DNA from 3 places in the Nocardioides sp. QY071 genome. Region 2 is predicted to be linked to each of the others. Evidence: predicted binding sites of a transcription regulator. Region 2 holds the regulator's gene; each other region holds the start of a gene.
The links. The regulator LexA, encoded in region 2, represses DNA repair genes until DNA is damaged. The targets are predictions, from matches to a motif close to TCGAACANNTGTTCGA.
Positions count from the first base shown of each region.

Region 1: the regulator LexA is predicted to act here: its motif matches at 6,969-6,984, upstream of QI633_RS02815 (DUF222 domain-containing protein).
Region 3: the regulator LexA is predicted to act here: its motif matches at 5,791-5,806, upstream of QI633_RS15550 (SAV_6107 family HEPN domain-containing protein).

Region 1 covers NZ_CP124681.1:590,641-601,035, reverse strand. Annotated here, with positions in the region: gene QI633_RS02830 (PKD domain-containing protein) at 1-4,137, shown strand, start outside; gene QI633_RS02825 (HAMP domain-containing sensor histidine kinase) at 4,381-5,826, shown strand; gene QI633_RS02820 (response regulator) at 5,856-6,518, shown strand; gene QI633_RS02815 (DUF222 domain-containing protein) at 6,997-8,424, shown strand; gene QI633_RS02810 (UDP-N-acetylglucosamine--LPS N-acetylglucosamine transferase) at 8,534-8,983, shown strand; gene QI633_RS02805 (glycosyltransferase) at 8,980-9,483, shown strand; gene QI633_RS02800 (sugar transferase) at 9,480-10,395, shown strand, end outside.
Region 2 covers NZ_CP124681.1:4,451,250-4,461,644, forward strand. Annotated here, with positions in the region: gene QI633_RS21460 (vitamin B12-dependent ribonucleotide reductase) at 1-1,370, opposite strand, end outside; gene nrdR (transcriptional regulator NrdR) at 1,535-2,026, opposite strand; gene QI633_RS21470 (hypothetical protein) at 2,414-2,746, shown strand; gene QI633_RS21475 (LysM peptidoglycan-binding domain-containing protein) at 2,874-3,275, opposite strand; gene lexA (transcriptional repressor LexA) at 3,544-4,293, shown strand; gene QI633_RS21485 (MXAN_6640 family putative metalloprotease) at 4,361-5,926, shown strand; gene QI633_RS21490 (ATP-dependent DNA helicase) at 5,956-7,854, opposite strand; gene QI633_RS21495 (LLM class flavin-dependent oxidoreductase) at 8,014-8,835, opposite strand; gene QI633_RS21500 (alpha/beta hydrolase) at 8,832-9,644, opposite strand; gene QI633_RS21505 (LysR family transcriptional regulator) at 9,724-10,395, shown strand, end outside.
Region 3 covers NZ_CP124681.1:3,219,738-3,230,132, reverse strand. Annotated here, with positions in the region: gene QI633_RS15580 (acyltransferase family protein) at 1-1,246, opposite strand, end outside; gene QI633_RS15575 (polyprenyl synthetase family protein) at 1,275-2,363, opposite strand; gene metF (methylenetetrahydrofolate reductase [NAD(P)H]) at 2,440-3,330, shown strand; gene QI633_RS15565 (FAD-dependent oxidoreductase) at 3,352-4,668, opposite strand; gene QI633_RS15560 (YbaK/EbsC family protein) at 4,679-5,158, opposite strand; gene QI633_RS15555 (hypothetical protein) at 5,205-5,705, shown strand; gene QI633_RS15550 (SAV_6107 family HEPN domain-containing protein) at 5,830-6,288, shown strand; gene QI633_RS15545 (methyltransferase domain-containing protein) at 6,337-7,053, shown strand; gene dinB (DNA polymerase IV) at 7,084-8,289, shown strand; gene QI633_RS15535 (DUF3040 domain-containing protein) at 8,429-8,872, shown strand; gene QI633_RS15530 (DUF3488 and transglutaminase-like domain-containing protein) at 8,989-10,395, opposite strand, start outside.

The DNA.
Region 1 (10,395 bases), 1.7 Mb from region 2:
GGTGTGGACGCCCCGGCCACCAGCCACACCGCACCGGCCGTCACCGCGGCCCACGCGAACTCGTGGCTGGTCAACGTGTGGAGCGAGAAGTCCTCCACCGAGACCGTCTGGACCCTGCCCGCCAGCGAGAAGGCGCGGACCCAGGCCGCTGCTTCGGGGACCGGCAAGGTGAGCGCGATCCTCGGCGACTCCGACGGCTCCGTACCCGTCGGCCCGGTCCCCGGGCGGACCGCCACCACCAGCACGTCCGTCTCGCGCGACATGCTCCTCTCGGTCGTCATCGACCCCGGCGTCGACGCGACGTCCACCAACGAGCCACCGGTCGCCGACTTCTCGACCGGCTGCGCGGGCATGACCTGTGAGTTCGACGCCTCGCACTCCTACGACCTCGACAAGGACGCGCTGACCTACACCTGGCAGTTCGGCGACGGGCAGACCGGGACGGGCGTCAAGCCGTCGCACACCTACGCGACCACCGGCACCCGGACGGTCACGCTCACCGTGAACGACGGCAACGGCCACACCGACCAGGCCACCGGCACCGCCACCGCGGTGCCGTCCGACCCGACGCCGGGCCACACCGCGCTCGTGCCCGACACGCCGCGCACCAACCAGCCGACCATCACCGACGGTGAGATCTGGGACATCGAGGTCGTCGGCAACCGCGTCTACATCGCCGGCACGTTCACCTCGATCCGCCAGCCCAACAACGGCGCGATCATCAACCAGGCCGGCCTCGCGGCGTACAACTGGAGCACGGGGCAGGTCGACACCGGCTTCCGGCCGACCTTCACCAACGGCGGCGTGGACGCGGTCGAGGCCACGCCCGACGGCACCAAGCTCTACATCTCCGGCACCTTCGGCACGGTCAACGGCCAGACCAGGAAGGCGATCGCGCGGATCGATCCCGCGACCGGCGCGCCGATCGCCGGCTTCACCGCCAACGCCAACGGCAAGGTCAACGAGCTCGCGGTCACCAACACGACCGTGTACGCCGGCGGCCGCTTCAGCACCATCAACAACGTGCCACGCGGCGCGCTCGCCGCCCTCGACGGCGTGACCGGCGCTGTCCGCGGCGACTTCGTCAACAACATCTCCGGCGGCATCGGCACCAACGGCGACCTGGCGGTGCAGCGGCTCAAGCTGAGCCACGACGAGGGTCGTCTGCTCGTGGTCCACACCGGGCGCCAGGTCAACGGCCAGGACCGGTACGGCGTCGCGATCATCAACACCCGCACCAACAAGCTGACCCCGTGGAAGACGACGCTGTGGCAGGACAACCTGCAGTTCGTGGGTGGCATCCAGCGCGCCTACGGCGGCGACATCTCGCCCGACGACTCCTACTTCATCGTCACCAGCGGCTCCGGCGGCGACCGACCGCCGATCAACGACACGGTGGTCCGGTTCAACCTCGACGAGGACCCGGACGCGCAGCCGGTCTGGATCACACGCCAGTTCGACTCGACGTACTCGGTGGCGATCACCGAGGCCGGCATCTACGTCGGCGGCCACTTCCAGTGGTCCGAGTCGGCGACCGCACCGCTGCCCTGGCCCGGTCTCGACGACGTCGGCTACGGCACCGGCCAGGGGCTGTCGGCGTACGCCCTGGGCGACGCGGTGGTCAAGCGCGCCCACCTCGCGGCGCTCGACCCGGTGGACGGTCACGCCCTGGAGTGGTTCGTGTCGTCCAACTCCAACGAGGGCGACAAGCACCTCGAGGCGACGCCGCGCGGCCTGTTCGTGGGCGGTGACGGCAACACCAAGGGCGGCTACAACGTCGGCCGGATCGCCTTCCTCGACTTCAACAGCGTGCCGGCCCAGAACGGCACCCAGACCACGATCACCGCTCCCATCGAGGGCCGGATCGAGCCCGTGAACACGCCGTACGAGATCACCGGCACGGCGACCGCCGCCACCGGCATCAACCGGGTCGAGGTCGAGATCCAGGACCGCAACTCCAACCGCTACCTCAACGACGACCTCACCACGTGGGGCACCACGACGCTCAACACCTTCAACGCGACGCTCGACCCGGGCACCGGGCCGACCCGCACCTGGCGGCTCCCGGTCACGATGACCAACAACCGCGAGCTGCTCGTCCGGGCTCGCGCGGTGGCCGGCAACGGCACGGGCGACAACACCAAGGCGTCGAAGAAGTACGAGACCTTCGGGACGTCCGACGCACCACCGACGACGAGCATCACCGGACCGTCGAGCCCGCAGGCCCAGACGACCTTCACCATCACCGGCAGCGCGTCCGACGACATCGGCGTCAACGGGGTGAGCCTGACCCTGCGCGACACCCAGAACCGCTACCTGCAGGACGACGGCACGGTGTCCTTCACCTACAACTCCTTCCAGATCACGCCCGACGTCGTCGGCGCGACGACCACGACCTGGTCCTACGAGGTGACCGTGCCCTTCGAGGACGAGTGGTGGGGCCAGGCCCGCTCCTCCGACACGGGCGGCCAGTCCTCGCTCGACACCGCCGACCGGCGCTGGATCGTCACGGCCAACGGACAGGCACCCGCGGTGTCGATCACGCAACCGGTCCCGATGGTGCCGCCGACGACGGTCCAGCCGGTGACGGTGACTCCCGGCAGCCCGATCACCTTCGCCGGCTCGGCGACCGACGACCAGTCGTTGCACCAGGTGTGGGTGACGCTGCGCAACACCTCGACCGGTGAGCGGCTCGCCGCCGACGGCTCGTGGGGCACCAATGTGATCGCGGGCTCGTACCGGATCTCGCCGGTCAACATCAACCAGGCGAGCTACAACTGGAGCTACACGACGCCCTTCAGCCTCAGTCCCGGCACCTATACCTTCACCGTCAGCGCCGACGACAACATCGGGCTCTCGACGTCCTCGGCCAACCAGGGCCGGTTGACGCTCAACGCCACGATCCCCGGCGACAGCCCACCCAATGCGACCATCACCCCGACCGGCACGATCACCGGCCAGCAGGTGCTGCTGCTGAACCTCACCGGCTCCGCCACCGACGACAAGGGCGTCGCCCGCGTCGCCGTGTCGCTCCGCGACGCCGACACCAGCCGCTACCTCCAGCCGGACGGCACCATGTCCGCCTCGCTCGCCTACCTGGACGCCACCCTGGCCAGTCCCGGCGCGACGAGCACGACCTGGTCGCTGAACCGGGCGCTGCCCACCCAGGGCGACTGGAACGTGACGGCGTACGCCTGGGACAGTGCGGGTCAGCAGGACCCGTCGACCAGCGGAGCGACGTCTCGCTACCCGATCTACCCCGGTGACCAGCCCCCGGTGCTGACCGAGGACCTGCTCAGCCCGACCGAGGGCACCGTGTTCCCGGACGGCAAGATCTTCGTGAGCGGGCGCGCCGAGGACGACCAGGCGATGCAGCAGGTGCAGGTCGGGATCGTGAACTCGGCCGGGCAGTACATGAGCTCGTCGGGCACCTTCACCAGCACGACCGCGAGCTGGCGCACGGCGTTCCTGAACAGCCCCGGAACGCCCGGCTCGAACTTCTCCTACACCACACCGGTGATCCCGGCCGGTGACTACACCGTGCAGGTGCGGGCGATCGACCAGCACAACTTCATCAGTGCGGTCTACGAGCGGCACGCGACGGTCACCCACCCGCCGAACAACCCGCCGGTGGCGAGCTTCACCGTCAGCTGCACCAACAACGTGTGCACCTTCGACGCGCGCGGCTCGACGGACGAGAACGCCGCGACGCTGACGTACGCGTGGAACTTCGGCAACGGCAGCGGCAGTGGCCCGCTCCCGACCCGCACCTACACGGCGGCCGGGACCTACACGGTCACGCTCACCGCGAAGGACGAGTGGGGCGACACCGGCACGGCGACGCAGACCGTCACGATCGCCATCCCGCCCGGCAACCGGGCGCCGGTCGCCGTGCTCAACCCGCCGGCCTGCTCGGGCCTGGTCTGCAACTTCTCGGCCGTCGGCTCGAGCGACCCCGACACGGGCGACACGATCACCTACCGCTGGGTCTGGGGCGACGGCACCGCCAACTCGACGACGAGCTCGGCGTCCCACACCTTCCCGGCGGCCGGCAGCTACACCGTGGAGCTGACCGTGACCGACGGCTGGGGAGTGGCGACCACGACCACCCGCTCCGTGACCGTGTCGACACCCTGAGGATGGTGACGCCGTACCAACACGCCCGACCGATCGGCCAAAAATTGGGTACGTTGAGGCCTTCCTCGACGACGGACCGGAGACCCGCGCATAATCGCCAGCATGACGAGTCCGCACCCGGACCGTCAGTCCCGGCGCTCACGCAGGGCGCTCTCTCGGGCGGTCACTGGTCGGTCGTCTCTCCCCTCCCTGAGAGCTGCTGACCGCGCGCCCCTGTGGTGGGCCCTGCTCCTCGCGTGTCTGATGCTCCACCCGTACGGCGTCCTGCTTCTCGAGGCACCGTCCGCCCAGTCCCTGGCCGCCGCCGGGCACCTGTGCATGGTCCTGGCGGACCTGGTCCTGATCGCCAGTGCCCTGGTCCTCACCTTCGACGTGAGCATCGGGCAGAGCCTGGTCAAGGCCAGGATGGCGACGGCGATCACGCTGGTGGCCGTCCAGGACCTGCCGCTCGTGGTGATGTCGCTCGGCGATGCCGCGCACGGCGGCCACAGCTACCGGCTCACCGCCGGGCACCTGGTGACGGTCGTCGTCCTGTACGGCGTCTTCTCCGTCGGTGCTCGCGACCAGCGCCCGCCGCGGCTGAACCCGATGCTCGGCGGGCTGCTGCTGGGCCTCGGCGTGCTGGCCGCGCGGTTGGGCCTGATCCTCACCGACCCGTCGCCGTTCCTGTCGGTCCACCGGTGGCAGGACCAGCTGGTGCTCGCGGCGATCGCCGTCGTCACCGTGCTGGTCGCCCTGCGCCTGCTGCGCTCGGCGCTGCCGGCCTGGGCCGCACAGCGCATCGCATGCGGCATCTTCGTGATCTTCGCGGCCCGGGTCTGGGCGACGCTCACCGAGGCCACCTCGCCGCCCCCGGTGGCGATGGCGGGCGTGGTGCTGTGCGCCTCCCTGGTCGCCACCACCGCGATCGGCATGCTCGTCTCCTCGCTGCGCGAGCACACCACCCGGGAGGCCAGCCTGGTGCTGCGGGCCGCCGAGGCGGAGGCGACCGTCCAGCACGATCGCGAGGTGGTCCACGAGATGCGCGCCGCCACGGCCGGCATCGTCGCCGGCGTCCACCTGCTCGCCAGCGACCAGCTGCCGCCGGGACCGCGTCGCCTGGCGCTCAAGCACATGGTCGACGTCGAGGCGGCCCGCCTCGGCCGGACCTGTACCGACGACGGTCCCGACCAGCTCGCCGCACTCGCGGTCGACCACGTCGTCGAACCGCTCGTCATCGCCCAGGAGGCGCTCGGCCACCGGGTGCACTGGCATCCCGACGGGCACCGCGTGCTCGCCCGTCACGACACCCTCGCGGAGGTCCTCAACGTGCTGCTCACCAACGCCCACCGTCATGCCCACGGACACGCCACGACCATCTCCTCGCGACGGGTCGGGGAGCACGTCGAGATCCGCGTGTGCGACCGCGGCCCCGGCCTCGAGCCCGGCCTCGAGGAGCGGCTGTTCCAGTGGGGAGCGCGCGGCACCGGCTCGACCGGGCAGGGCATCGGCCTGCAACGCGCCCACCGGCTGATGCTCGAGCTCGGCGGCTCGCTCCACCACGACCCGGCAGCCGCCACGCTCGGCGGCGCGACCTTCGTGGTCACCCTGCGCAGCGCCGACACCGACGCGGACCTCGCGCGGACGCCGCACGTCCGGCCCGCCGTACCTCCGGAGCCGTCTGTCCCGACGGCCCTGGCAGCGGGCTGACGGCCATGTCGACCGGACGCCCGCGCCCCATGCGGATCACTATCATCGACGACCACGCGCTGTTCGCGGAGTCGGTCTCGCTGACCCTCGAGGCCGAGGGGTACGGCGTACGCCGGATCGACCTGACCGACGAGCACACCACCCTGGCCACCGTGCTCGCGACCGCCCTGCGCAGCGCGCCCCGGGTGATCCTGCTCGACCTCGACCTGGGACGCGTCGGCGACGGCATGCGGCTGATCACGCCGCTGGCCGCCGCCGGGATCGCCGTCGTCGTGGTGACCGGCAGCGGTGAGAGCGCCCGCCGCGGCGAGTGCCTGCGCCGCGGCGCCAAGGCGGTGCTCGTGAAGACCTGTCCGCTGCACGAGGTCGTCGCCACGGTCCGCCGGGCCCGCGACGGCCTGCCCCTGATGAACGCCCAGGAACGCGGCTCCCTGATCGAGATCGCCCTTCACGACCGCGACGAGGTCCGCGACATCCGGACCCGGCTCGACCGGCTGACCCGGCGCGAGATGGAGGTGCTCGGCGCCCTCATGCGCGGCGCACCGGTCCGCGAGATCGCCCGCACCAGCGTGGTGTCCGAGGCCACCGTCCGCACCCAGGTGAAGTCGATCCTGGCCAAGCTGGAGATGAGCTCCCAGCTCGCCGCCGTCGGTGCGGCGTACAAGGTCGGCTGGCACCCGCCGCAGGGCTGAGGGTCTCGCGGTGGTTGACGTGCGAGGAGCGCCAGCGACGAGTCTCGAAACCACCTGGGCTATTCGTGTGAACTGTCCGTGGGCTTCGGTTGCGTCAGTGGTTGCGTTCCGAAAGACAGCGACGAGGAGGGTCGGGTGGTGACTGGGTTCCGCGGTCGGGCGACGGTCCACGCCTGGAGGTCGAGGAGGTCGCGCAGCGACCGTCACGAGACCACCGCAACCGACCTCGTCCGATGGTCGAGGTGCGAGGAGCGCCAGCGACGAGCCTCGAAACCACCTGGGCCGTTTGCGCGAACTGTCCGCGGGCCTTCGGGTGCGTAGCCGGTTGCGTTCCGAAAGGCCGCAACGAGGACGGTCGGGAGATGGCCGGGTTCGGCGGTCGGGTCAGAGTTCGCGCGTGGTCGAAAACCCCGTAGAAACAAGGGGAAAGTCCGCGACGGGCCTCGTTATTCGAACATATGTGCGATAGAATCGGCGCATGATCTCGGACCTCTCGGATGCCACGCCGGAGCAGCTGCTCCACGCGGCCGAGGACAGTGTCCGGGAGGCCAGGCTTCTCGAGGTCCGCAAGCTGGAGCTGCTGCTCGCCTGGGCCGACCTGCACTCGGGTGACCCGCAGGCCGAGCCCGGTGCGGTACTGGTCCGGTACGGCGGTCCGCGGCTCATCACCCTGGGTGGGGACGGGACTCCGGAGGTCGCCGACCTCGCACTGGTGGAGATGGCGATCGCCCGGCACGAGCACGTGCTCGCGACCCGTGGCGCCCTGGCCGACGCGTTCGACCTGCGCCACCGCCTCCCGCAGACCTGGGCCGGGATCCGCGAGGGACGGTGCGAGGTGTGGGTGGTGCGGCGGGTCGCACGGATGTCCCGCACCCTCGACCGCAACCAGATCCGGATCGTCGACGAGGCTGTCGCTGCCGCGTTGGACCAGGCGCCGTCGCGGATCCTCGCCATCGCGGAGGCCAAGGTGATCGAGGCCGACCCGGTCGCCCACGCCGCGCGGGTCAAGGAGAACCAGAACCAGAAGGGTGTCTGGTACCCCAAGCCCCGTCCCGGGGCCCAGGTCGGCGAGGACAGCGATCAGGCTGGTGTGGGGACGGTGTTCGCGCGGCTCGACGAGGCCGATGCCCTGGCCCACCAGGAAGCGGTCGAGGACCTCGCTGCCGCTCTGGCCGAGCACGCCGACGTGCCTGAGGGTGCCGAGCCGCTGGGCATGGATCACTGGCGGGCCGAGGCGTTCGCGATGCTCGCCGACCCGGCCGCCGTGCTCGCGTTCCTGAACGGCATCGACGACACCCCGGGCACCTCGGAGGTCGAGGAGGTTGCGCAGCAACCGTCACGAGACCCCCGCCGGTCCGCGGAGATCGTCGTGCACGTCGCGCTCGACGACACCGGCGCCCTCGGACCCCTCGCCCGCGTCGAGAGCCTCGGCCCACGACTCCTCACCCAGGTGAGCGACCTCCTGGGTCGCCACGCGACCATCAGAGTGCAGCCCGTCATCGACCTCCACACCGGACGGTCGGTCAACGGCTACGAACACCCCACCGACGTCAAGCACCGCACCCAGCTACGCACCGTCGGAGACGTGTTCCCCCACGCCACCAGCCTCTTCACGCGCAACGGCCGGCAACCGGACCACGACCACACCGTCGCCTACGACAAGCACGGACCACCCGGCCAGACCGGTGATCACAACGACACCCCACTCACCCGGCACCACCACCGAGCCAAGACCCACGTGCCCGGCTACACGGTGCTGCAGCTCGGACCCGACAAGTGGATCTGGGGCACACCCCACGGCCTCTACCGCCTCGTCACCGGCGGCGGCACCCGACCCATCACCCAGGCCGAGTACCAGGCGCACGCCCAGCAGGCGATCGTCCTCGCCGACGACTACGCCGCCTGACGCCGACCGAGCGAAGCCCCAGACATGCCGTATTTGGGGCATGTCAGCCCCTCGGCACCTCCCTAAGGTCGGGGCATCGCCGTCAGCCACCAAGCTCCGGGAGTGCGTCATGCGGGTGCTTCTCGTCTCCTCCTCAGGAGGTCATCTCGCCCAGCTGATGTGCCTGCGCCCGTGGTGGGAGAAGCACGACCGGCACTGGGTCACCTTCGACACCGCCGACGCCGTCGCGAAGCTCGAGGGCGAGAGCGTGACCTGGGCGCACCACCCGACGACCCGCAACCTGGTCAACCTCGCGCGCAACTCCGTCCAGGCGCACCACGTGCTCGACGACTTCGGCCCCGACGTGGTGGTCTCCACCGGTGCCGCGGTGGCCGTGCCCTACTTCTGGCTGCGCCACCGGCGGCAGACGTCGTCGATCTACCTCGAGGTCTACGACCGGGTCGAGACCCGCACGCTGACCGGCAAGCTGTGCCGGCCGGCCACCGACCTGTTCCTCGTGCAGTGGCCCGAGCAGCAGCACCTCTACCGCTCCTCGGTCCTGGTCGGAGAGCTGTGGTGACGCCCGACCAGCCGCCGCTGGTCGCGGTCTTCCTCGGCACCGACCACCACCCGTTCGACCGTTTGCTGCGCTGGGTCGGCAGCCTGGCCGAGCAGCGGATGTTCCGCTTCCACGTGCAGCACGGCTCGACAGCACTGCCCGACGGACTGACAGGCACGTCCCTCCTCGGCCCGGGCGCGATGGCCGACCTGCTCGACCGGGCTGACGCGGTGGTGACCCACGGCGGGCCCGGCTCGATCATGGATGCCCGCGAGCACGGGCACCTTCCCGTCGTCGTACCGCGTGACCCGTACCAGGGTGAGCACGTCGACGACCACCAGCAGCGGTTCGCGCGCTTCGTCTCGCGGACCGGCCTGGTCGTGACGGCGTACGACGAGGACGAGCTCGCGACCCGGCTCTCGCTCGCGGTGCTGACCGGTCACCACGTCCCGACGGAGCACCGGGTCTCCCCCACGCTCGCCCGCTTCGAGGCGCTGGTCGAGGACCTCGTGCACCGATGACTGTCCTGGGTACCCGCACGACGGCGGTGGTGACGACCGAGCACGGGGTGTCCCGGGCGACGGCCCCGCTGCACCGCGCCGGGCGCCTGCTCGCCGCTGCCGACGCGGTGGCCGCGCTGGTCGTCGTCCTCGTCGCGAGCCTGGTTCCCGACGCGATCTCCCGCGTAGGTCCGGCCTTCCTGTTCGTTCCGATGTGGGTGGTCGCGGTGTGCGCCACGGGCGACTACCAGCTGCCCGGGCACCTCGGCGCCCGCTGCCGCCGGGTCGTAGTGGCCGCGCTGGTGCTGCCGACCGGCGCCCTGCTGGTCGCCGACCTGGTCGGCTACCCCCTGTCCGCCGGCATCGTCGCCGTGGTCTGCCTGACCAGCGCGGGACTCGGCGCGGTCGCCCGCGGGGCGATGGCCGTCGCGGCCCGCAGCGGCGTCCGGCTCAGCGGCGTGAGCCACCGCGTCGTCGTCGCCGGCACCCCGGACACCCTGCCCCGCCTGCTCGAGCGGCTCGGGACGTCGCTGACCCACCGCTTCGACGTGGTCGGGGCGGGCGACCTCGCCACCTGCGCCGGGACCGCCCGGGACACCAGCGCCGACGCAGTGATCCTCGCGCCGGACCCGAACGTCCCCGCCGCCGACCTGCAACGCCTGTGCTGGAGCCTGGAGGACGACGGCGTCGCGATCTTCGTGTGGACCGGGTTGCTCACCTCCCCGGCCGGGCGCACCCGGCTCGACCTGGGCGAGCAGCTGCCGCTGCTCCACCTCGGCGCGCCCCGTCGCCTGGGCCCCTCCCACATCGTGAAGCACGTGCTCGACCGGGCCGTCGCCGCGCTCGCCCTGCTCGTGCTGTCGCCCGTCCTGCTGGCGCTGGCACTGGCGATCCGGCTCGACTCACCCGGCCCCGCCTTCTTCAGGCAGACCC
Region 2 (10,395 bases):
GCGCGACCGCCCTCGGAGTCGTAGCCGAGGCCCATCGCCATGAGCAGCGCGCCGAGGTTGGCGTAGCCGATGCCGAGCTGGCGGTAGTTGCGGGTGGTCTCGCCGATCGGCTCGGTCGGGAAGTCCGCGAAGCAGATCGAGATGTCCATCGCGGTGATGATCAGCTCGACGGCCTGGGCGAACAGCGCCGCGTCGAAGGTGTCGTCCTCGCGCAGGAACTTGAGCAGGTTGAGCGAGGCCAGGTTGCACGAGGAGTTGTCGAGCGACATGTACTCCGAGCACGGGTTGGACGCGGTGATCCGGCCGGTCTCGGGGTTGGTGTGCCAGTCGTTGATCGTGTCGTCGTACTGCAGGCCCGGGTCGGCGCAGGCCCAGGCGGCCTCGCTGATCTTGCGGAACAGGCTGCGCGCGTCGACGGTCTCGATGACCTCGCCGGTCATCCGCGAGCGCAGGCCGAACTCGCCACCGTTCTCGACCGCACGCATGAACTCGTCGTTGACGCGCACCGAGTTGTTGGCGTTCTGGTACTGGACCGAGGTGATGTCCTTGCCGCCGAGGTCCATGTCGTAGCCGGCGTCGCGCAGGGCGCGGATCTTGTCCTCCTCGCGCCACTTGGTCTCGACGAACTCCTCGATGTCGGGGTGGTCGACGTCGAGCACGACCATCTTGGCCGCACGGCGCGTGGCGCCGCCCGACTTGATGGTGCCGGCCGAGGCGTCGGCGCCGCGCATGAAGGAGACCGGGCCGGACGCGGTGCCGCCGCTGCTGAGGAGCTCCTTGGAGGAGCGGATCCGGGAAAGGTTCAGGCCGGCGCCGGAGCCGCCCTTGAAGATGAAGCCCTCCTCCTTGTACCAGTTGAGGATCGAGTCCATCGAGTCGTCGACCGAGAGGATGAAGCAGGCCGAGACCTGCTGGGGAGCGGTCGTGCCGACGTTGAACCAGACCGGGGAGTTGAAGGAGAAGTACTGGTTGGCCAGCAGCCAGGTCAGCTCGTGCTCGAAGACCTCCGCGTCCGCCGCGCTCGCGAAGTAGCCGTGCTCCCGCCCCGCCTTGACGTACGTCGACACGACCCGGTCGATGAGCTGCTTGAGGCCGCGCTCCCGCTCGGGCGTGCCGACGGCGCCGCGGAAGTACTTGGTGGTGACGATCGTGGAGGCGTTGAGCGACCAGAAGTCGGGGAACTCGACCCCGAGCTGCTCGAAGACGGTCTCGCCGGTCTTCCAGTTGGTCTGGACGACGTCGCGCCGCTCCCAGGTGATCTCGTCGTACGGGTGCACGCCCTCGGTGCTGAAGATCCGCTGGATCTTGAGTCCGTTCTTGGCGTAGCGGGCCGTCTCACTGGGCGTCTGGCTGCGGGCCGTCTCGGTCATGGCTCTCCTGGTCTCCTCTGTCGGCGTGCGGTGCGGGTGTCAAGCGGGGGCGTCGGCAATGCGGCAGGAGCGGCGGGCTCCTGCGGACAACGGGACGTGCGAACGGGAAAGGGGAGGGGGTGGCCCGGCAGGCAGCTTCCCCACTACCTGCCGGGCGTCTGTGGTCAGCCCGTCGCGACGGGCCGGGCTCCCTCGGACTGCAGCTGGCGCTCGGCCCGCATCAGGGAGATCTCGTTCTCGAAGTCGGCGGCCGAGTCGAAGCCGCGGTAGACGGAGGCGAAGCGGAGATAGGCGACCTCGTCGAGACGACGCAGCGGCGGGAGGATCGCCAGGCCCACCTCGTGGGCCGCGATCTCCGGACTGCCGGCCAGCCGGAGCTGGTCCTCGACCTCCTGGCCCAGCCGGGCCAGGTCGTCCTCGTCCACCGGGCGACCCTTGCAGGCCTTGCGGACGCCGGCGACGGCCTTCTGGCGGGTGAACGGCTCGGTCGCGCCGGAGCGCTTGAGCACGGTCAGCTGCATGGCCTCGACGGTCGTGAACCGCTTCTCACAGCTCGGCGACTGGCAGACCCGGCGGCGCCGGATCGAGCAGCCGTCGTCGGAGACGCGGGAGTCGAGGACCTTGGTGTCGTGGTGCTTGCAATACGGACAGTGCATGGGTCCCCCTCCTCCCGAGGCTACGAGCTGTGGACAACTCCCCCGCCTGTGGAAAAAGGTGGGGCGAACTGTGCGTTTCCGCTCCGGTCCTGTGGGTGACGATGGGTCGCCCTGTGGACTAGATGTGGAGAACTACATCGTTGTAACTACTAGATGTAGTGGTAACCGTACGCCTCGGCCACCAGCGATGCAAGCGCGGGTCGCCGCGAGTTCGCGAGCGGGTCGACCCGGACGACGTTTGCGCAGGTCACCGCCCACAAAGGCCTCCGGACGAGGACTTCCGGACCGGCGTTTCGCGGCCGCCCGACGGCCCGCCGGGACCTCCCGGAAGCGGTGGAGGGCGCGTTGGCTGAGCATTCCACCCACCCATCAGCAACAATGACCGCCGTGACGGGTGGCAAGCGGGCTGGCGATCGGGCGAAGGCGAAGTTCCGTCCCGCCCTGTTGCTGATCGCCGCCGGCGGCACCGTCTCGATCGTGGCCTGGGGGTACCTCGTGGTCGCCGCCATCGACTTCGGCGCGACCGCGCGCCACGACGGCAAGGCGAGCGCGTGGGCGTTCATGGCCGTGGCCTCGCTGGGCGCCATGCTCTGCCTGTTCCTCACCTTCATGCTGGCCATCCGCCTCTCGCGCGCCCTCGGCATGAGCTCGCACCACCACGAGCCGCGCCCCAAGCGCGACCCCGCCACGCCCAAGGGCGGCAAGCGCGCGGCTCGCTGAGCGCGCGACTCACGCACGCGCGAAGGGCGGGATCCGGTTCGGTCGGATCCCGCCCTTCTCATTCCCCAGGCCAATACAGGCCCCATCTCCGCTGGGGTCGAGGCAGCGAAGAAGTCTGGTGGTGCGACTAGTGCGTCGGCACGCGCAGCTCCTGGCCGACGTAGACCATGCTGCCGTCGAGCGTGTTGAGCTGCTGGATGGTCTCCATCATGTCGCGCACGTCGTCGCCCGAGGTCGCGGCGGCGTCGCTGGCGATGTCCCACAGGGTGTCGCCGGGGCCGACGGTCACGAGCTGGACCTGCGGCGCGCCGCCGTCCTGGCGGGTTGCGGCCGAGCCGGCGGCCAGCCAGATCGCCGCGAGGACGACGGCGGTCAGGGCAAGCAGGAAGACGACCGCGCGGCCGCGTCGGGTCAGCCGGACCTGGCCGCGGGCGGCCGGACGGGTGGCCGGACGGGTGGCGGGGCGGGTGGCGGGACGCGTGGTGGCGCGAGCCGGGGCGACACGCGGCGCAAGGGTGATGGTGCTCATGGGATTGACCTCCGGGGGAAGTGGACGGCCCCAGTTGTATCGAGGGGGTCCGACGGAAGGTGTTCGATCAGGCGTTCGATCGAACATGTGTACGAGATTAGATCAGGTGTTCGAAGATTTCCAGCACCGTTCGAAAGTTCGTTCGACCGGCGTGTCGCGACACGCGGTTCGAACAGATGTTTGAAACCGGGGGCCGGATTCGGTTAGCGTCGTCACACGGGCCCGGTCGATCCGGACCACACCACGCGATCTGATCTGGAGGGCGACCATGGCTGAGCGCAAGGGCACCCAGCGCAAGGGCGACGGCAAGGCGAGCAGCGTCACTGAGCTGCCCGACGGACCGGCCGACGCGACCGGGCTGACCCCGCGCCAGCAGCGGGTCCTGGCCCACATCAAGGACAGCATCGAGAAGCGCGGCTACCCGCCGAGCATGCGCGAGATCGGCCAGGCGGTCGGCCTCACCAGCACCTCCAGCGTCGCCCACCAGCTGCGCACCCTGGAGGAGAAGGGCTTCCTGAAGCGCGACCCCAACCGGCCCCGCGCCCTCGAGGTGTTCCTGCCCGAGGTGATGGCGGCGCGACGCGCGATGGGCACCGCCGAGGAGACGACGTACGACGAGACCGGGATCGGCGACGCCGCGCCGGTGCCGGCCAACGTCCCGGTCGTGGGCCGGATCGCGGCCGGTGGCCCGATCCTCGCCGAGGAGCGGGTCGAGGACGTCTTCCCGCTGCCTCGTCAGCTCGTCGGCGACGGACAGCTGTTCCTGCTCGAGGTCAGCGGCGAGTCGATGATCGAGGCCGCGATCTGCGACGGCGACTACGTCGTGATCCGCCAGCAGCCCACCGCTGAGAACGGCGAGATCGTGGCGGCCATGATCGACGGCGAGGCCACGGTCAAGACGTTCCAGCGCAAGGGCGGCCAGGTCTGGCTGCTCCCCCACAACCCCGCGTTCGAGCCCATCGACGGCACCAACGCGACCATCCTCGGCAAGGTGACGGCGGTTCTCCGGCGGGTGTGAGGTTTGCCTGACCGGGCGGTGACATAGGGTCTGCATGTCCTGTCGCCATCTCCGAAGGCCGGTCCTGATGTCTCGTCGCAGCCACTTCCCCTTCCTCGGGCTGCTGTCCGCGCTGCTCGCAGCCCTGCTCACCGTGTCCGTCCTCGGCGGCACCGCACGGGCGGACGACACCGATCCGGCCGCTGATCCGGCTGCGCCGGGCGCCGCCGTCCCGGTCGACATCGACGACGACGTCGCCCAAGCGACCGCGGAGCAGGCGCTCGAGACGGTGCAGGACATCGTCGAGGCCGCCCCGAACGCCGCGCCGACCGACGCCACGACCGGCGCCGACCTGACCATGGCGCTGCGCGACCTCGCGCTCACCCGCGACGACCTGCCGACGAGCCTGCAGGACGACGCCGCGCGGCTGCTCGCCCGCCCCGGCACCGGCTACCGGCCGCCGCCGGGCTCCGGCGGCATCGAGTGCACCAACGGCTCGGGGCTGCCCTGCTACACCGCGCCCGAGGCGGCGCCGACCTGCGGCAGCGGCATCTGCGTCCACTACGTCCAGGGCGCCTACTCGCCGAGCACGGGCTCGGACGCCCCCGCGCCCAACTACCCCGCGGCCGTGCTCAACGTGATGAAGAACGTCGCGAGCCGCTACGTCGCCTCGGGCTACCGCACGCCGGTCAGCGACGGCAACGAGTTCGACGTCTACCTCGCCGACCTCGGCAAGCGCGGCCTCTACGGCTACTGCACGACCGACCAGCGGGTCGGGGGCCACGTGACGGCGGCCGCGTACTGCGTCCTCGACAACGACTACGCCGAGTTCGGCCCGGTGCCCGGCCCCCTCGGCAACCTGCAGGTGACCGCGGCGCACGAGTACTTCCACGCCGTCCAGTTCGCCTATGACGTCAACGAGGACACCTGGCTGCTCGAGGCGACCGCGACCTGGGCCGAGGACGAGGTCTACCCGGCGATCAACGACAACCTGCAGTACCTCAAGGGCGGTCCCCTGGGTCAGCCGGCGCAGCCGCTGGACCACCGCAAGGGCCTGGCTCCCTACGGCGCGTGGATCTTCTTCAAGTACCTCAGCGAGCACTTCCCGGCCGTCAACGGCCCCGGCGGCATGCCGACCATCGTGCGCGACATCTGGGACCTGGCGGCCGGCCCGGCCAACTCGCGGCAGGCGATCAACGCCGCACTAGCGGCGCGCGGCACCGACCTGCGCACCCAGTTCGGCTGGTTCGCGGCGGCCAACCGCCGCCCGGCGCTGAACTACGCCGAGGGTGGGGCCTACCCGCGGGCCAGGCTGTGGCGCGGCGTGAAGCTGTCCGGCTCGCGGCGCTCGGTCTCCGACTCGGTCGAGCTGCGGCACCTCGCCTCGCGGACCATCCGCTTCAAGTCGAAGTTCCGTGGCAAGGCCCACCTGCGCGTCCACGTGGACGGCCCCAAGCGCAAGAAGGGCGGCTACGTCCTGGTCACGATCAAGAAGAAGGGCCAGGCGCCGCTCACCAAGATGGTCAAGATCAACCGCAAGGGCGACAAGACCAAGCGCTACGAGTTCGGCAAGAAGGTGCAGTGGATCGAGATCACCTTCGCCAACGCCGGCAAGAAGGACGCGACGGCGAAGGTCAGCGCCACCGCGCGCTGACGCCCCGCTGACACCACGAAGGTCGTGGGTCAGGCCCGGCCGCTGAGGCGGCCCAGGGCCTGGCGCACGACCTTCGGGTCGTTCGTGGGCCACATCGGGGGCAGGCTGGCCTTGAGGAACGAGCCGTAGCGGGCGGTCGCCAGCCGCGGATCGAGTACGGCGACCACGCCACGGTCGCTCGTCGTGCGGATCAGGCGCCCGGCGCCCTGCGCGAGCAGCAGCGCGGCGTGGGTCGCGGCGACCTGCATGAAGCCGTTGCCGCCCGCCTGGTCGGCGGCCTTCTGCCGCGCGCTCATCAGCGGGTCGTCGGGCCGCGGGAACGGGATCCGGTCGATGATCACCAGCTGGCAGGTGTCGCCGGGGACGTCGAGGCCCTGCCACAGGCCGAGGGTGCCGAACAGGCAGGTGTGCGGGTCCTCCAGGAACTGGCGGGCCAGCTCGGGCAGCTGTGCCTCTCCCTGGGCGAGGGTGGTCAGGTGCGGCAGCGCCTTGCGGACGTGCTCGGCGGCGGCCTCCGCGGCCCGGCGGCTGGAGAACAGCCCGAGGGTGCGGCCGTCGGCCTGGTCGACCAGCTCGGTGATCTCGTCGAGCTGGGCCGGCCCGAGGCCGTCGCGGCCGGGCGGGGGCAGGTGGCGGGCGACGTACAGGATGCCCTGCTTGGCGTAGTCGAACGGGCTGCCGACGTCGAGGCCGCGCCACGGCTGGGCGTCGTCGGGCCACTCCTGGCGCGGCGCCTCGGGCGCGACCCGCTCGGACGGCTTGAGGCCGACCGAGCCGGCGACCGTCGCGAAGTCGCCGCCGAGCATGAGGGTCGCCGAGGTGAGCACGACGGTGTTGTCGGAGAGCAGCTTGTCGCGCATCTGGGCCCAGACCTGGAGCGGCGCGATGCAGAGGATCGGCGGGATCCGGTCGGTGCCCTCGGTGCGCCACAGCACGTCGGCCTCGGAGTTGGCGGCCATCCGCTCGGCGGTCGTGAGGACCTCCTGGACCATGCCCTTGGCCTGGGTCATCGCGGCGTCGGGCTCGCTGCCGGACTCCGCCTTCGGGAAGGCGCCCACGCAGGCGCGGGCGGCGTCGCGGACCAGCACCAGCGCGTCGGCGAGCGCCTCGGGGACCTGCTCGAAGCGACCGGCCGGGGCGTCGGTGACCGCGGCGCGCAGCGCGTCGGCGGCGTCGGCGAGGTCCTCGGCCTCCTCCCCCTCGACGTGGCGGATGCTGCGCCGTGCCGCGCGCTCGACCTCGGCGGCCCACAGCTCGTCGGTGGCGGCCTGGGTGACCCGGGCGGCGAGCTCGTGGGCCTCGTCGATCACGACGGCGTCGTAGTCCGGGATCATCGGGATCCCCTCGACGGCGTCGATGGCGAGCAGCGAGTGGTTGGTGACGATGAGGTGCGACTTCTGCGCCTTCTCCTTGGCGCGCTCGGCGAAGCACTCCTCGCCGAACGGGCACTTGGCGGCGCCGAGGCACTCACGCGCGGAGACGCTGACCTGGCGCCACTCCTTGTCCGTGTGGCGCGGCGCGTCGTCGCGCTCCCCGGTCTTGCGGTCCTCGGCGGCCTTCTCGGCCCACTCGCGCAGCTCGAGGACCTTGCGGCCCATCGCGCCCATGGCGTCCTCGGCCTGGATCAGCTGGCCCTGGTCGTCGGGCGCGCCCTCGCGCACGCGGTGCAGGCAGGCGTAGTTGGAGCGCCCCTTGAGCACGGCGTACGACGCGTCGACGCCCGGAACCGTGCCGACGGCCTTGACCAGGCGCGGCAGGTCGCGCTCGACCAGCTGGTGCTGCAGCGCGAGTGTGGCGGTCGCGATCACGACCCGCTGGTCGTGGAGAAGAGCGGGGACGAGGTAGCCGAGGGACTTGCCGGTGCCGGTGCCGGCCTGGACGAGGAGGTGCTCCCTGTCGGCGAACGCGTCGGCGACGGCCTCGGCCATGGCGACCTGGCCCGCACGCTCCTGGCCGCCGAGCGCGGCCACCGCCGTCGCGAGCAGGTCGCGGACCGGCGAGGTCCGGTCGGCAGCGGTGGTGGTCACCGGAGAACCCTAGAGGGTGGGGCCGACGTTCCTGCGCGCCCCTCCACAGCTCGCCCGCGGTCATCGGAACGGGCCGTCGCGGATCACCCCGAGGACCGCGTCGACGGTGTTCCCGTGCGGGTCGGTGTCGGCCAGCCACCAGGTCGCGCCTGCCGCCTCGAAGGCGGCCAGGTCGGCCGAGGCGGGCAGCGCCACCGCGACGTCGTACGGCGCCGCGACGGTGCCGGCCTCGGTCCGCAGCTCCCGGATCCGGTCGACGGCACCGGCGAGCTGGTCGGGGTGCTCGAGGTTGACCGGGACGAACCCGTCGTGGCGCGCGGCGCGGACCAGCGGGCGCCTGTTGCCGGGGAAGCCGGCCGTCCAGACCGGGACCGTGCCGTGGACCGGCCGCGGGAGGAACCGGACACCGTCGATGGTGCCGCCCGGGCCGTGGTGGTGGACCTCCTCCCCGCTCCACGCCTGCCGCAGGACGCCGAGCGCGTCGTCGAGCAGGACGGCGCGGCGGCGGTCGTCGGCCTCCTCCCCGAAGCGCGAGAACTCCTCGCCGAACCGGTCGCTCCCGAGGCCCGCGCCGAGGACCAGCCGGCCGCCGCTGAGCCGGTCGAGGGTCGCGGTCTGCCGCGCCACGACCTGCGGCCGGCGTCGCGAGAGCGGGGTGACCATCGGGCCGAGCCGCAGCCTGGTGGTCGCCGCGGCGACGGCGGCCAGCGTCGTCCACGGGTCGGCGACCGCTTGCACCGGCTCCTGCCAGCGCACGTGGTCCCAGACGAAGAAGCCGTCCCAGCCGTGCTCCTCGGCCGCCACCGCCAGCCGTACGACGGCCGCCGGGTCCGCGAGGTCGTCGAAGAGGGGCAGCCACACCGCCGAGCGCAGCGCGGTCACGACGTGTGCTCCACCAGCTCGGCGACGAACCGGTCCCAGGCGGGCTCGAGGACGTCGTGCCCGGAGCCGGGCAGCACGACCAGCCGGGCGCCGGGGATCTCGTCGCGCAGAGCCTCGCCGTGGGCGGGTGGGAAGACCGGGTCGAGCTCGCCCTGGACGACGAGGGTCGGGACCCGCAGGTCGCTCCACCCGCCGCCACGCGGTCCGGCGAAGTCCATCGCGAAGTGGTTGACCAGGGTGGCGCGCAGGTCCCGGGTGCGGGCGACGTCGGCGGTGGCGATCGCCCGGGTCGCATCGGCGTCGAAGTGCGGTGAGCCGCCGGCGTACGCGCGGAACGCCTCGACGAGGTAGGCCACGACGGCGGCGGGGTCGCCGGGGTCGGGGTCCGGCGGGAGGTCCGCGGAGCCCATCGGCAGCTCGCCGGTGGTGGTGCTGACCAGGGTCAGCGAGCGGACCCGGTCCGGGTGGTCGACGCCGAGGACGAGGACCACCCCGCCGGACATCGAGCGGCCGACGACGTGGGCCTGATCGATGCCGAGGGCGTCGAGGAGGGCGACGGCGTCGGCGGCCAGGTCGCGCAGGCCGTAGCCGGGCTCGCCGGCGGGGAAGCTGGTGGAGCGGCCGGTGTCTCGCTGGTCGTAGCGGATGACGTAGCGGCCCGCGGCGGCGATCCGCCGGCACAGCGCGTCCTCCCACCACAGCATCGAGGCGCAGGCGCCGTGGACGAGCAGGACGGCTGGGTCGGCCGGGTCGCCGAAGGTCTCGGCGACGAGGGTGATGCCGTTGCAGTGGTGCGTGGTCTCGGTCATGACAGTGACGCTAGGTGCGCCGCATCATCGTGAAAAGCGATGCTTTTCGATCGAGATGATCGTTGCTTACGATGATCGCGTGTACGAGCTACGGCACCTGCGGGCCCTCGACGCGATCGCGGTCGAGGGGACCTTCGCCCGCGCCGCCCAGCGGCTCGGCTACACCCAGTCCACCCTGAGCCAGCAGGTCGCGGCGCTCGAGCGGTCGGTCGGCGGCGCGGTGTTCGACCGGCCCGGCGGCCCGCGGCCCGTGCGGCTGACCCCGCTCGGGCGGGTGGTGCTCGCCTCGGCACGCGAGGTGCTCGGGGTCGTGGGCGAGGCCGAGGAGTCGGTCAGCCGCTTCCACGCCGGCGACGGCCGGGTCGACATCGGCACCTTCCAGACGGTCACCAACGTGCTGCTCCCGCCGCTCGTGCAGCGGCTGCGGGCGGCCCACCCCGGCTGCGACATCCGGCTGGTCGAGGACGAGGCGGCCGTGCCGGACCTCGGCGATCTCGACGTCCTGTTCTTCGACCGGCCCGGACCCGACGACGTCGACAGCACGCTGCTGCTCGAGGACGAGCACGTCCTCGTCGCACCGCCGGACGCCTTCCCCGGCGGTCCGGTGGCGCTGGACCTGCTGCACGAGGCGCCCATGGTCGCGCTCCCGTCGATCTGCGACCAGCGCGAGGTCGAGGACCACCTGGCCGGGCGCGGCATCGCACCGCACGTCGTGTTCCGCACCGCCGACAACCAGGCGGTCACCTCCATG
Region 3 (10,395 bases), 1.2 Mb from region 2:
GGTGCGCCTCGATCGCGGCCTGTCCGGTGTCGAGGCTCACTTGCAGCGCGCTGTGGTCGCGGGAGTTGCCGATCCCGGCGGTGACGGTGGCCGAGACCAGGGCGGCGACGACGGTGCTGACGGCGATGCCGACCAGTCCGGTCCGCTGCCCGAGGGCCACCACCTGCCGGGCCGACGCCCGGTAGCCGAGTCGCTGCACCGGCTCCTCGAGATGACGCCACGACAGGGCGGCCAGCCCCAGGGTGATCGGTACGGCGGCCACCGCGAGCGGCACGCCCGGCGCCACCTGCAGCAGGACCACGATCACCGGCCAGTGCCACAGGTAGATCCCGTAGCTGCGGCGCCCGGCCCAGCGCAGCAGCGGCGCGGACAGGACGATGGCGACCGGCGAGCGGCCGCAGTCGGGCCGTTGGGCGTCGGCCGTCACATGGAGCACGACCAGCGCCGTGGCGGCGGCGACGGCCGCCGTACCGCCGAGATAGGTGAGCGAGGCGTCCCAGGGCAGGAGCACGACGGCGAGCAGCGCGCCGACCGCCGCCGCGACCGCCGTCCGCAGCCGTACCTCGACCGTCCACAGCGCGGCGACCGCACCGATCAGGAGCGAGAAGCCGTGGGTGTCGGTGCCGAAGTAGAGCCGGTTCAAGGATGCGCCACCCAGGTGGCCGACGGCCATGGCCGCGACGCCGAGCACCGCGAGCACCGCCACGACCTGTCCGCGCCGATCCGTGCGGAAGGGCCGCGTGAGGGCCAGCAGCAGCCACAGCAGCACCGGCCACACCAGGTAGAACTGCTCCTCGACGGCCAGCGACCACAGGTGTTGCAGCACCGGCGCCTCGTAGCGGTCGGCGTACGACGCCGGCGTGCCGGCCTGGTACCAGTTGCTGCTGAAGGTCAGCGCCGCGAGCACCTGCTGTCGCAGCCGCACCTCCAGGGCACCGCCGAGCAGCCCCGTGGCCGCGGTCACCACCAGCAGGACCGCGAGCAGCGCCGGCAGGAGCCGGCGGGCCCGTCGTGCCCAGAACGGTGCGAAGGCGGGCCGTCCCGAACCGTCGGCCCCGCGCACCAGCTCCGCGGTGATCAGGAAGCCGGACAGGACGAAGAACATGTCGACGCCCAGGAACCCGCCGGGCAGCCGGTGCGGGAAGAGGTGGTAGCCGACGACGGCGAGCACGGCCACGCCGCGCAGCCCGTCGAGGGCGAGCACGCGGGTGGGGAGAGGGCCGGGGAGCCGGTCGATCTGGTTCACGCGGGAGCGGCGGACCGGAGCGGCGGGCTCAGTGGGCGCGCCGCGTCGCCGCGGCGGCCAGCTGTTCGAGGACCCGGCACGCCTCGGCGTCCCAGCCGGACTCGGCCTGGCCGCGATGCAGCGCGTCGACCGCCTGGCGGGCGAGGTCGTCGATCATCGACTCGACCTCGGCCCGGGCGCCACAGCCGTCGATGATCGCGCGCAGGTCGGCGACCTCGGCGTCGGACAGTGCAGTGCCGAGGGCGCTGTCGAGACGCGCGGCGTCGGCGGGGGAGGCGTGGTCGAGGGCCAGGGCCACCAGCACGGTCCGCTTGCCCTCGACGAGGTCGTCGCCCGCGGGCTTGCCCGTGGTGGCCGGGTCGCCGAACACGCCGAGCAGGTCGTCGCGCAGCTGGAACGCCTCGCCGAGCGGCAGCCCGAACGCGCTGAGCCGCTCCAGCGCGGTCGCGTCGGCCCCCGCGAGCGCGGCGCCGACGTGGATCGGGCGCTCGATGGAGTACTTCGCGGACTTGTAGCGCAGCACCGTCATCGCCTGGGCGACGTCGGCGCGGCCCCGGGCCTGGACGGACACGTCGAGGAACTGGCCGGCGATCACCTCCGAGCGGCACAGGTCGAACACGTCGAGGGCCGGCCCGACCCGGTCCCAGCCCAGGCCGCAGCGGCGCAGGAGCTCGTCGGACCACGACAGCAGCAGGTCGCCGAGCAGGATCGCCGCCGCGGCGCCGTACTGCTCCGGGTCGCCGCGCCAGCCGTCGGCCCGGTGCGCGCGCTCGAACGTGCGATGGGTGGCCGAGCGCCCGCGGCGGGTGTCGGAGGCGTCCATCAGGTCGTCGTGGACCAGCGCGCTCGCGTGGAGCAGCTCGAGGGCGGCGGCGGCACGTCGTACGGCGTCCGCGTCGGCGCCGGTGGGGTCGCCGGCCAGCGCCGCGTAGCCCCAGTGGCAGAACGCGGCACGGAACCGCTTGCCGCCCGACACCGTGACGCGCGCCTCCGACAGCAGTCGCGCGGCGTCCCCGCCGAGCGGTGCGAGCCGGGTCGCCTGGTCGGCGAGGAAGGCGTCCAGGGTGGCCTGGACCTCGGTCCGGAAGGGGGTCGGGTCCCACGCCTGCTGTGTCACGGATGTGAGCCTAGTGACTGTGGAGATCGGCGAGATGCCCGGCCCCGGCGCGCTCCGCGCACCTACACTGCGGCCCATGACCACCGGTGCTGGGCGCTCCCTCGGCGAGATCATCCGAGAGGGCGGCCATTCGTTCTCCTTCGAGTTCTTCCCTCCCAAGGACGAGGCGGGTGAGGCGCAGCTCTGGGACGCGATCCGGGCGCTCGAGCCCTACCGCCCGACCTTCGTGTCCGTGACGTACGGCGCCGGCGGCAGCACCCGTGACAAGACCGTCGCCATCACCGGCCGGATCGCGCGCGAGACCTCGATGGTCCCGATGGCCCACCTGACCTGTGTCGGCCACACCCGCGCCGAGCTCGAGGGCATCCTCGACTCCTACGTCGCCGAGGGCGTCAGTCACGTGATGGCGCTGCGCGGCGACCCGCAGGAGGGCCCGCGCGCCGACTGGACCCCGACCGAGGGCGGCCTCAACTACGCCGTCGAGCTGGTCGAGCTGGCCCGCTCGCGCGGTGACTTCCGGGTCGGCATCGCCGCCTTCCCCGAGGGCCACCCCTCGGCGGACTCGCTCGACGCCGACGCCGACGTCCTCGTCGCCAAGGCGCGGGCCGGCGCCGAGTTCGCGGTCACCCAGATGTTCTTCCGCGCCTCCGACTACTTCTCCCTGGTCGAGCGCGTCCGCGCGCGCGGGGTCGACATCCCGATCCTGCCGGGCATCATGCCGATCCTGAACCTGGCCGCGATCCGCCGCCAGGGCGAGCTGATCGGCACCAGCGTCCCCGAGGACGTGGTCGAGCGGATCAGCGCGTACGACGGCGACCCGGCCGCCGTACGGGCCGAGGGCATCCGGATCGCCGCCGAGCTGTGCGACGAGCTGCTCGCCGGGGGCGCGCCGGGACTGCACTTCTACACGCTGAACCGGTCCAAGGCGACGCTCGAGATCTTCGAGGCGCTGCAGATCACGGTCTGATCACGGTCTGAACACGCGTGATCAGGCCGGGCCGATCAGCTGGGCGACCAGCGCGGCCGACTGGGTGACGAACGGCACGCCCGCGCCGGGAGCGGTGTGGGCGCCGGCGGCGTACACACCGGGCACGGGGGTGCCGGGACCGATCCGGCGACGGACGGTGCCGCGGCCCTGCCACAGCACGCCCATCGGCGAGCCGCGCCACTGCTCGACCTGGTCGCGCGGCGACAGGTCGACACGGGTCACGACGTTCTCGCGCACGTCGAGCTTGTGGCGGGCGAGGGCGTCGAGGAGGTCCTCGGCGATCTTGCCGCGGCCGTGGATCGTCCAGGCGGTGCCGCCGTCGGGAGCATGCCCGCCGGGACGCACGGTCAGCAGCGGCTCCTCGTGGATGACCAGCTCGTGCGGCAGGTCGGGGACGTCGCCGGCGAGCCCGACATGGCTGACGACCGGCGGGATCGCGGGCATGGTCCGCTCGACGTGCGGCGCCAGCACGGGCAGCCGGCGCGGGTCGATCGCGACCACGACGGCGTCGGCGTCGGCCTCGCCCTCCGCGGTTCGTACGGCGACCACGCGCCCCTCCCGCAGGACCAGGTCCTCGACCTCGAGCCCGGTGCGGACCCGCACGCCACGGGTCTCCAGGCGCGCGGTGAGCAGGTCGACGATCCGGCCCATGCCGCCGGGCACCCGCCAGCCGCCGAAGCACTGCTCGAGGTAGGCGGTGACGCCCACCCAGGACGGCACGTTGCGCAGGTCGTGCCCCTCGGCGACCGCGGCATGGCCGGCGACCAGCGCCAGCCGCTCGTCGCGGAACGCGTGACGCAGCCGCTTGTGGAGGGTCTCGCGGATGTCGAACATCGAGTCCAGCTCCTTGGGGACCGCGCCCTTCGTGCGCGGGTCCCACGGGACCTCGACGTAGTGGCGGCGCAGCACGTCCCACACCGGTCCGTAGACGTCGACGTGGGTCGCCCACTTCTCCCCGAGTCCGTGCCCCAGCGCGTCGAACGCCGCGATCTGGTCGGCCCTCGAGCCGCCGGGCAGCAGCACCGAGGTGCGGTCCGCGAACCGGTGCTCGCGCAGCACCGGCAGCGGCTCGAGGTCGGACCCCAGCTCCTTCTCCAGCGGCCGACCGGACTTGCGGAACAGGTCGCGCAGGGCGGCGGGCAGCAGCGTGCTGGTCGGACCGGCGTCCCACCGGTACCCGTCCCGCTCGACCGGCGCGAGCGCGCCACCGAGCCGGCCGGACGCCTCCAGCAGCGCGACCTCGTGGCCGAGCTTGGCCAGCCGGGCGGCCGCGGCCATCCCGCCGAGACCGCCGCCGACGACGACGACGCGTGCCACCGGTGGGCCCTCAGTCCTTGGCCACGTCGAGGGGCTCGGCGCCGGTCAGCGCGAGCAGCTCGTCGTACGTCGTCGAGAAGACCGCCGCCGGGTGGCCCGCGGCGGCCCAGACGACCTCGTGGCGCTGCAGCCAGGGGTCGAGGTACGTCGGCACCGGGACCGGGTGGCCGATGGGGGAGACCCCGCCGATCACCTGTCCGGTGTGCTGGCGGACGAAGTCGGGCTTCGCGCGCCGCAGCGCCGGTCCGCCGATCGCGGCCTGCACGAGGTCGGTGTCGACCCGGTGGGCGCCGGAGGTGAGGATGAGGACCGGCGTGCCGCCGGCATCGAAGAGCAGACTGTTGGCGATCGCCCCCACCTCGCACCCCAGGGCCTCGGCGGCCAGTGCGGCGGTGTGGACCGAGTCGGGCAGAATGACGATCTGGCCGGTTCCGCCCCGGCGCTGGTGCTCGTCGCGGAACCGGGTGATCGAGGGATGCTCGGCCGACATGGGGGTGACCCTACCGAGCACGACCCCACCACGGACTGGAGGAACCATGCCCGAGACCGACGCCGAGCAGCAGGCCGCTCAGGAGGTCGAGCGGCCGGGCGAGCAGCCCGGCGAGGTGACGGCCCGGCCGCCCGCGGTCGTGATCGCGTGCTGGCTGCTGTGGTCCCTGGTCGCGGCCGGGTTGCTGGTGTGCGTCCTCGTGGTCACCCAGCGCGAGGACCTCGGCAGCGTCTGGTCGCCCATGCAGGTCGGCGACAGCACTGTCCAGCCGGTGGAGTTCGTCCCGGTGATCCTGGTCCTCTACGGCGTCACGGCCGTGTTGTCCCTCACGCTCATCGCACTCTTCCGGGTCGGCTACAACTGGGCCCGTCACTCGCTGGCCGCGATCGTCGCCGGCGTGATCGTGGTCGCGGTCGCGACCGTGCGCACCGACCCGCCGACCATGGTCGACGGCATGGCGATCGCCGCCGCCGTGATCAGCGCGGTGACCCTGGTGTTCCTGTGGCACCCGCAGAGCCGGGAGTACGTGCGGCTCGCGAGCCGCTGAGCCCGGTCGCCGAGCCCGGTCGCCCATCCCGTCTCCGGCGCTGCCTCTTGAGCAGTGTCGGACCTGCGGTGTACCGTCGGATCATTCGAACACCTGTTCGAACAGATCTGGAGGAGAAGTCGCCGTGGCCCAGCAGTCCGCCCCTCTCACGGTCAGCCCGCACGCCCTGCCGGCGACCACCCACAACTACCTGATCCGGTCGGCAGAATCGCTGAGCGAGGCGGTCGCGGCCCGCGACGTGGCCACCCGCTATGCCTGCGCCCACGTCGCCGCGCTGCGCGCCGCCGCCGCCCTGCTGGCCGCCCGGGCCCGCCCCGAGGCCGGCCGCCGGCGCGCTCAGCGCAATGCCTGGGTGCTTCTCGCCGAGGTCGCGCCCGAGCTCGCGGAGTGGGCGTCCTTCTTCGCCGCGGGCGCCTCCAAGCGCGCGGCGGCCGAGGCCGGGTCGTCCCGGGCCGCGACCGAGCGCGAGGCCGACGACCTGGTCCGCGACGCCGACCGCTTCCTCGCCCTCATCGAGCAGGCGCTCGGCCTCACCCCGCACGTCCCGCTCGGCGAGCAGCTCGCGGGCCTGGCCGTCGGCTGACGGAGTGCCTGTCCGAGCCATCCTGAGGTGACCACTAGTGTTCGGCACATGGCCTCTCGCGAGCAGCGTGGATCGGTCCGCACCGCGGTCGTGTGGGACGCCCTCGAGTCCGCGCTCGCGGGCGGACCCCGCGACGTCGTCGACCTCGGCGGCGGCACCGGCGGCTTCGCCGTGCGGCTCGCGGAGTCGGGCCACCGGGTCCGGGTGGTCGACCCCAGTCCCGACGCCCTGGCGGCGCTGGCCCGCCGGGCGCGCGAGGTCGACCTCGAGGTCTCCGGGCTGCAGGGCGACGTCGCCGACCTCGTCGAGGTCGTCGGGGCCGGCAGCGCCGACGTGGTGCTGTGCCACGGCGTCCTCGAGGTGGTCGACCCGTCGCTCGCGCTGGAGCGGATCGCCGAGGTGCTGCGGCCCGGCGGCCTGCTCAGCCTCGTCGTCGGCCAGCGGCACGCCGCTGTCATCACCCGCGCGATGGCGGGTCACTTCCAGCAGGCCCGCGACCTGCTCGACGACCAGCAGCCCGTCGACACCCGCACGGGTCGCCGGTTCACCGTCGAGGAGGTACGCGACCTGCTCGCCGGTCACGGCTTCGGCGCGGTGTCCGTCCACGCCGTCCGGGTCTTCGCCGACCTGGTCCCCGCGGCCCTCGTCGACCAGGAGCCCGGCGCCGCCGCTGCCCTCGTCGACCTGGAGCGCGCGGTGGCCCAGCGCCCGGAGTACCTCCCGCTGGCCACCCAGCTCCACGTCCTGGCGAACGCCGCCTCCTGAGCCCGGTCGCACACGGCCCGGGAGCGGGCCGTGAGCGTCACCTGCCCGATCCTGCACGTCGACATGGACGCGTTCTACGCGTCGGTGATGATCCGCGACCGGCCCGAGCTCCACGACGTCCCGGTGGTCGTGGGCGGCGGGCACCGCGGGGTCGTGCTGTCCGCCAACTACCCGGCCCGCCGCTACGGCATCCGCTCCGGCATGTCCGGCACCGAGGCCGCCCGGCTGTGCCCCGACGCGGTCACCATGCCGCCCGACTTCGGTCTGCTGACCCCGGTGTCGAAGGCGATCATGGAGACCTTCCGCACCGTCACTCCGCTGGTCGAGGTCACCTCGCTCGACGAGGCGTTCCTCGACGTGCGCGGTGCGGTCCGGCTGTTCGGGCCGCCGGAGGCGATCGCCGAGCGGCTGCGCTCCCGGATCCGCGCCGAGCACGGCATCACCTGCTCGGTCGGCATCGCGGCCTCCATCTCGGTCGCCAAGCTGGCGAGCCGCCAGGCCAAGCCCGACGGCGTCCGGGTGATCCCGCCCGACCGGTTCGTCGCCGAGGTCCACCCGCTCGACGTGGGCGTGCTCTACGGCGTCGGCGAGGCCACCCGTCAGCGCCTGCACCGTCTCGGGCTGATCACGGTCGGCGACGTCGCCGCGATCGAGGTCGACCTGCTCCGGCGGATGCTCGGGCGTCACCTCGGCGGGCACCTGCACGCCCTGGTGTGGGGGAGCGACCGCACCGAGCTGGTGCCGGGCGGTGCCGGGGTCTTCGGCTTCGGTGAGGGCGAGCCCGAGGGGAGCATGGGCTCGCAGCACACGCTGGCGGTCGACGTACGCGACCGGGCGCAGCTGCGTCGCGAGCTGCTCCGGCTGACCGCCCGGGTCGCCGCCCGGGTGCGCGGCGCGGGACGCACCGGCCGCACGGTCACGGTCACGGTCCGCTTCTCCGACTTCACCACCGTCCAGCGCTCGCGCACCCTGCCGGAGCCGACCGACGTGACCCAGGAGGTGTACGCCGTCGCGGTCACCCTCCTCGACGGCCTCCTCGAGGCCCGCGGCCCGCGCCCGCTCGCGGTCCGCCTGGTCGGCGTCCGGGTCGAGGGCCTACGCCGGCTCCGGCCCGTCGACAGCCGCCAGCTCGCCCTCGGCGAGCGCGACCCCGGCTGGCCCGACGCCGACCGGGCCGTCGACCGGGCCGTCGACCGCTTCGGCAGCGCCGCCGTGCGCCGGGCCAGCCTGCTGTGACCGGGTGGCCCGTCGGGACCGTCCCCGGACGCCGACCGCACAATTTCGGGGGACGGCCTACCACCGCTGGAGATGCCTGCCTACACTTGGAGGAAGAGTCATCGGGCGGGGAACCGCCTCACACGTGTCGGAGGATTCGGTGCCACTCTCGGAAGAGGAGTTGCGACTGCTGGAGCAGATGGAGCGCGCCCTCAGCGAGGAGGACCCGAAGTTCGCGTCCACCCTCCGGGGCACGACCCTCCGCCAGGCAGCCCGCCGCCGCGCCATCCTCGCCGGCGTGGTCTTCGCCGGCGGCATCGCCGTGATGATGGGCGGAGCCGTCAGCGGCTACTGGCCCGTCGGCGTCGCCGGCTTCCTGATCATGCTCGCCTCCGCCACCATCCTGCTCGGCTCGGTCCGCGGCCAGCGCGGGGGAGCAGCCGCTCCGAACGTGTCGGCGCACCCGTCCGGCTTCGGTGTCGTCGACGGCGGTCGCCGCGGCCACCACGGTCGCGGTCACGGTCGGGGCCACGGCCGGTCCTCCGGCTTCATGGACAACCTCCAGGCCCGCTGGCGCCGCCGTCGCGACCGCGGCGGCTTCTGAGCCGACACACTCCGAGGACCTCATCCGCAGCCCCCGCTCACCCGGGGGCTGTTTCATGTCCAGGGTCCGTCCCGGCGCCTGCGGCGCCGGGACGGACGCTCGCGTGGAGCTGCCGGTCAACGCCGCCAGACCGACATCGGCACCCACCGCGCCCGCCGCCGTGCCCGCGGCGTGACCCCGGCCTCCAGGGCCGCGAGGACCAGTGCACCGTCCTCGGCGACCGAGGTCCGCTCGAGCGTGGCGACCGCACCGGGCCGCGCGTACCGGGCGTGCTCGACGGCGAGGACCAGCCGCTCCAGGGCGTCGGCGGCCTCGGGCGCTGCCTCGGGGCCGGTGCGCGGGCGCTCGGCGGGGCGGTCGGTGGGGGTGGCGAGGTGGCCGAGCAGGAAGGCGCCGGACTCGCGGGGTGACCGGCCGGCCGGCCAGGGCAGGCCCAGGTCGATCGCGGTGGCGCGGACCTCGCGCCACACGTCGTCGGGCGAGCCCGCGAGTCGGGTACGGCGCCCGCGGGTCCGCACCGCGGTCGGGCCGCCGAGGGCGGCGATGCCGGCGAGCAGCAGCACGAGCACGACCGCGCCGCCGATCAGCACCGGCAGCGGAAGGCCGCCCTGGTCGGCTCCGGTGGCGGTGCCGGGGTCGCGGTCGATCTCGGGGCGGCGGTTGGGCCCGGCGCTCGGTGCCGCGGTGCCGGAGGCGCCGGGGCCGGCCGACGTGGCGTTGGTCGGCCCGCCGCGCGGGTCGTCGCTGCCGCCGTCGACGGGGACCCGGGTGTAGGCGGGGACCTCCTGGACGCGCCCGGACGGGGTGGGCTCGAAGCGCACCCAACCCGAGCCGGCGAAGTAGAGCTCGGGCCAGGCGTGCAGGTCGTGGCTGCTGTAGACCCACGTGTGGGTACCGGTCTGGTCGGGCTGCAGGAAGCCGACGGCCACCCGCGCGGGGATCCCGAGCACGCGGGCCATCACGGCCATCGCGGAGGCGAACTGCTCGCAGTAGCCCACCCGGCCGTTGCGGGCCAGGAATCCCTCGAGGGTCTGGTTGCCGGTGCCCTTGGGTGCCTTCTGCAGGTCGTAGGTGAACCCGCCGTCCTGGCGGAACCACCGCTGCAGCAACAGGGCGCGCTCGTAGTCGGTGGTCGCGCCGGAGGTGACGTCGCGGGCCAGGTTGCGCACCAGCGGCGGCACCGTGCTGGGGACGTGGAGGACCTCCTCGGACACGTCGCCGGTACGCGAGTCGCGGAAGAACGAGCGGTCGGTGCCGAAGTCCAGGGCGACGCCGGTCATCGTGTAGCTGACGCCGCGGGTGTCGAGGCCGTCGTCAGCGGCGAGGAAGTCCATCGTGGACGGGTCGTAGCGCCAGTCGCCGGGGGCGTCGACGGCGGAGATCGGATACTGCGTGGGCAGCCAGGTGGAGTCGAGCTGCTCGCTGACCGTCGCGTCGTAGTCGAAGGTGGTGCGCCGTACGTCCTCGGACAGCCCGCGGGGGAGGGGGACCGACCCGTCGGCGCGGTCGTCGCGGGCCACGTC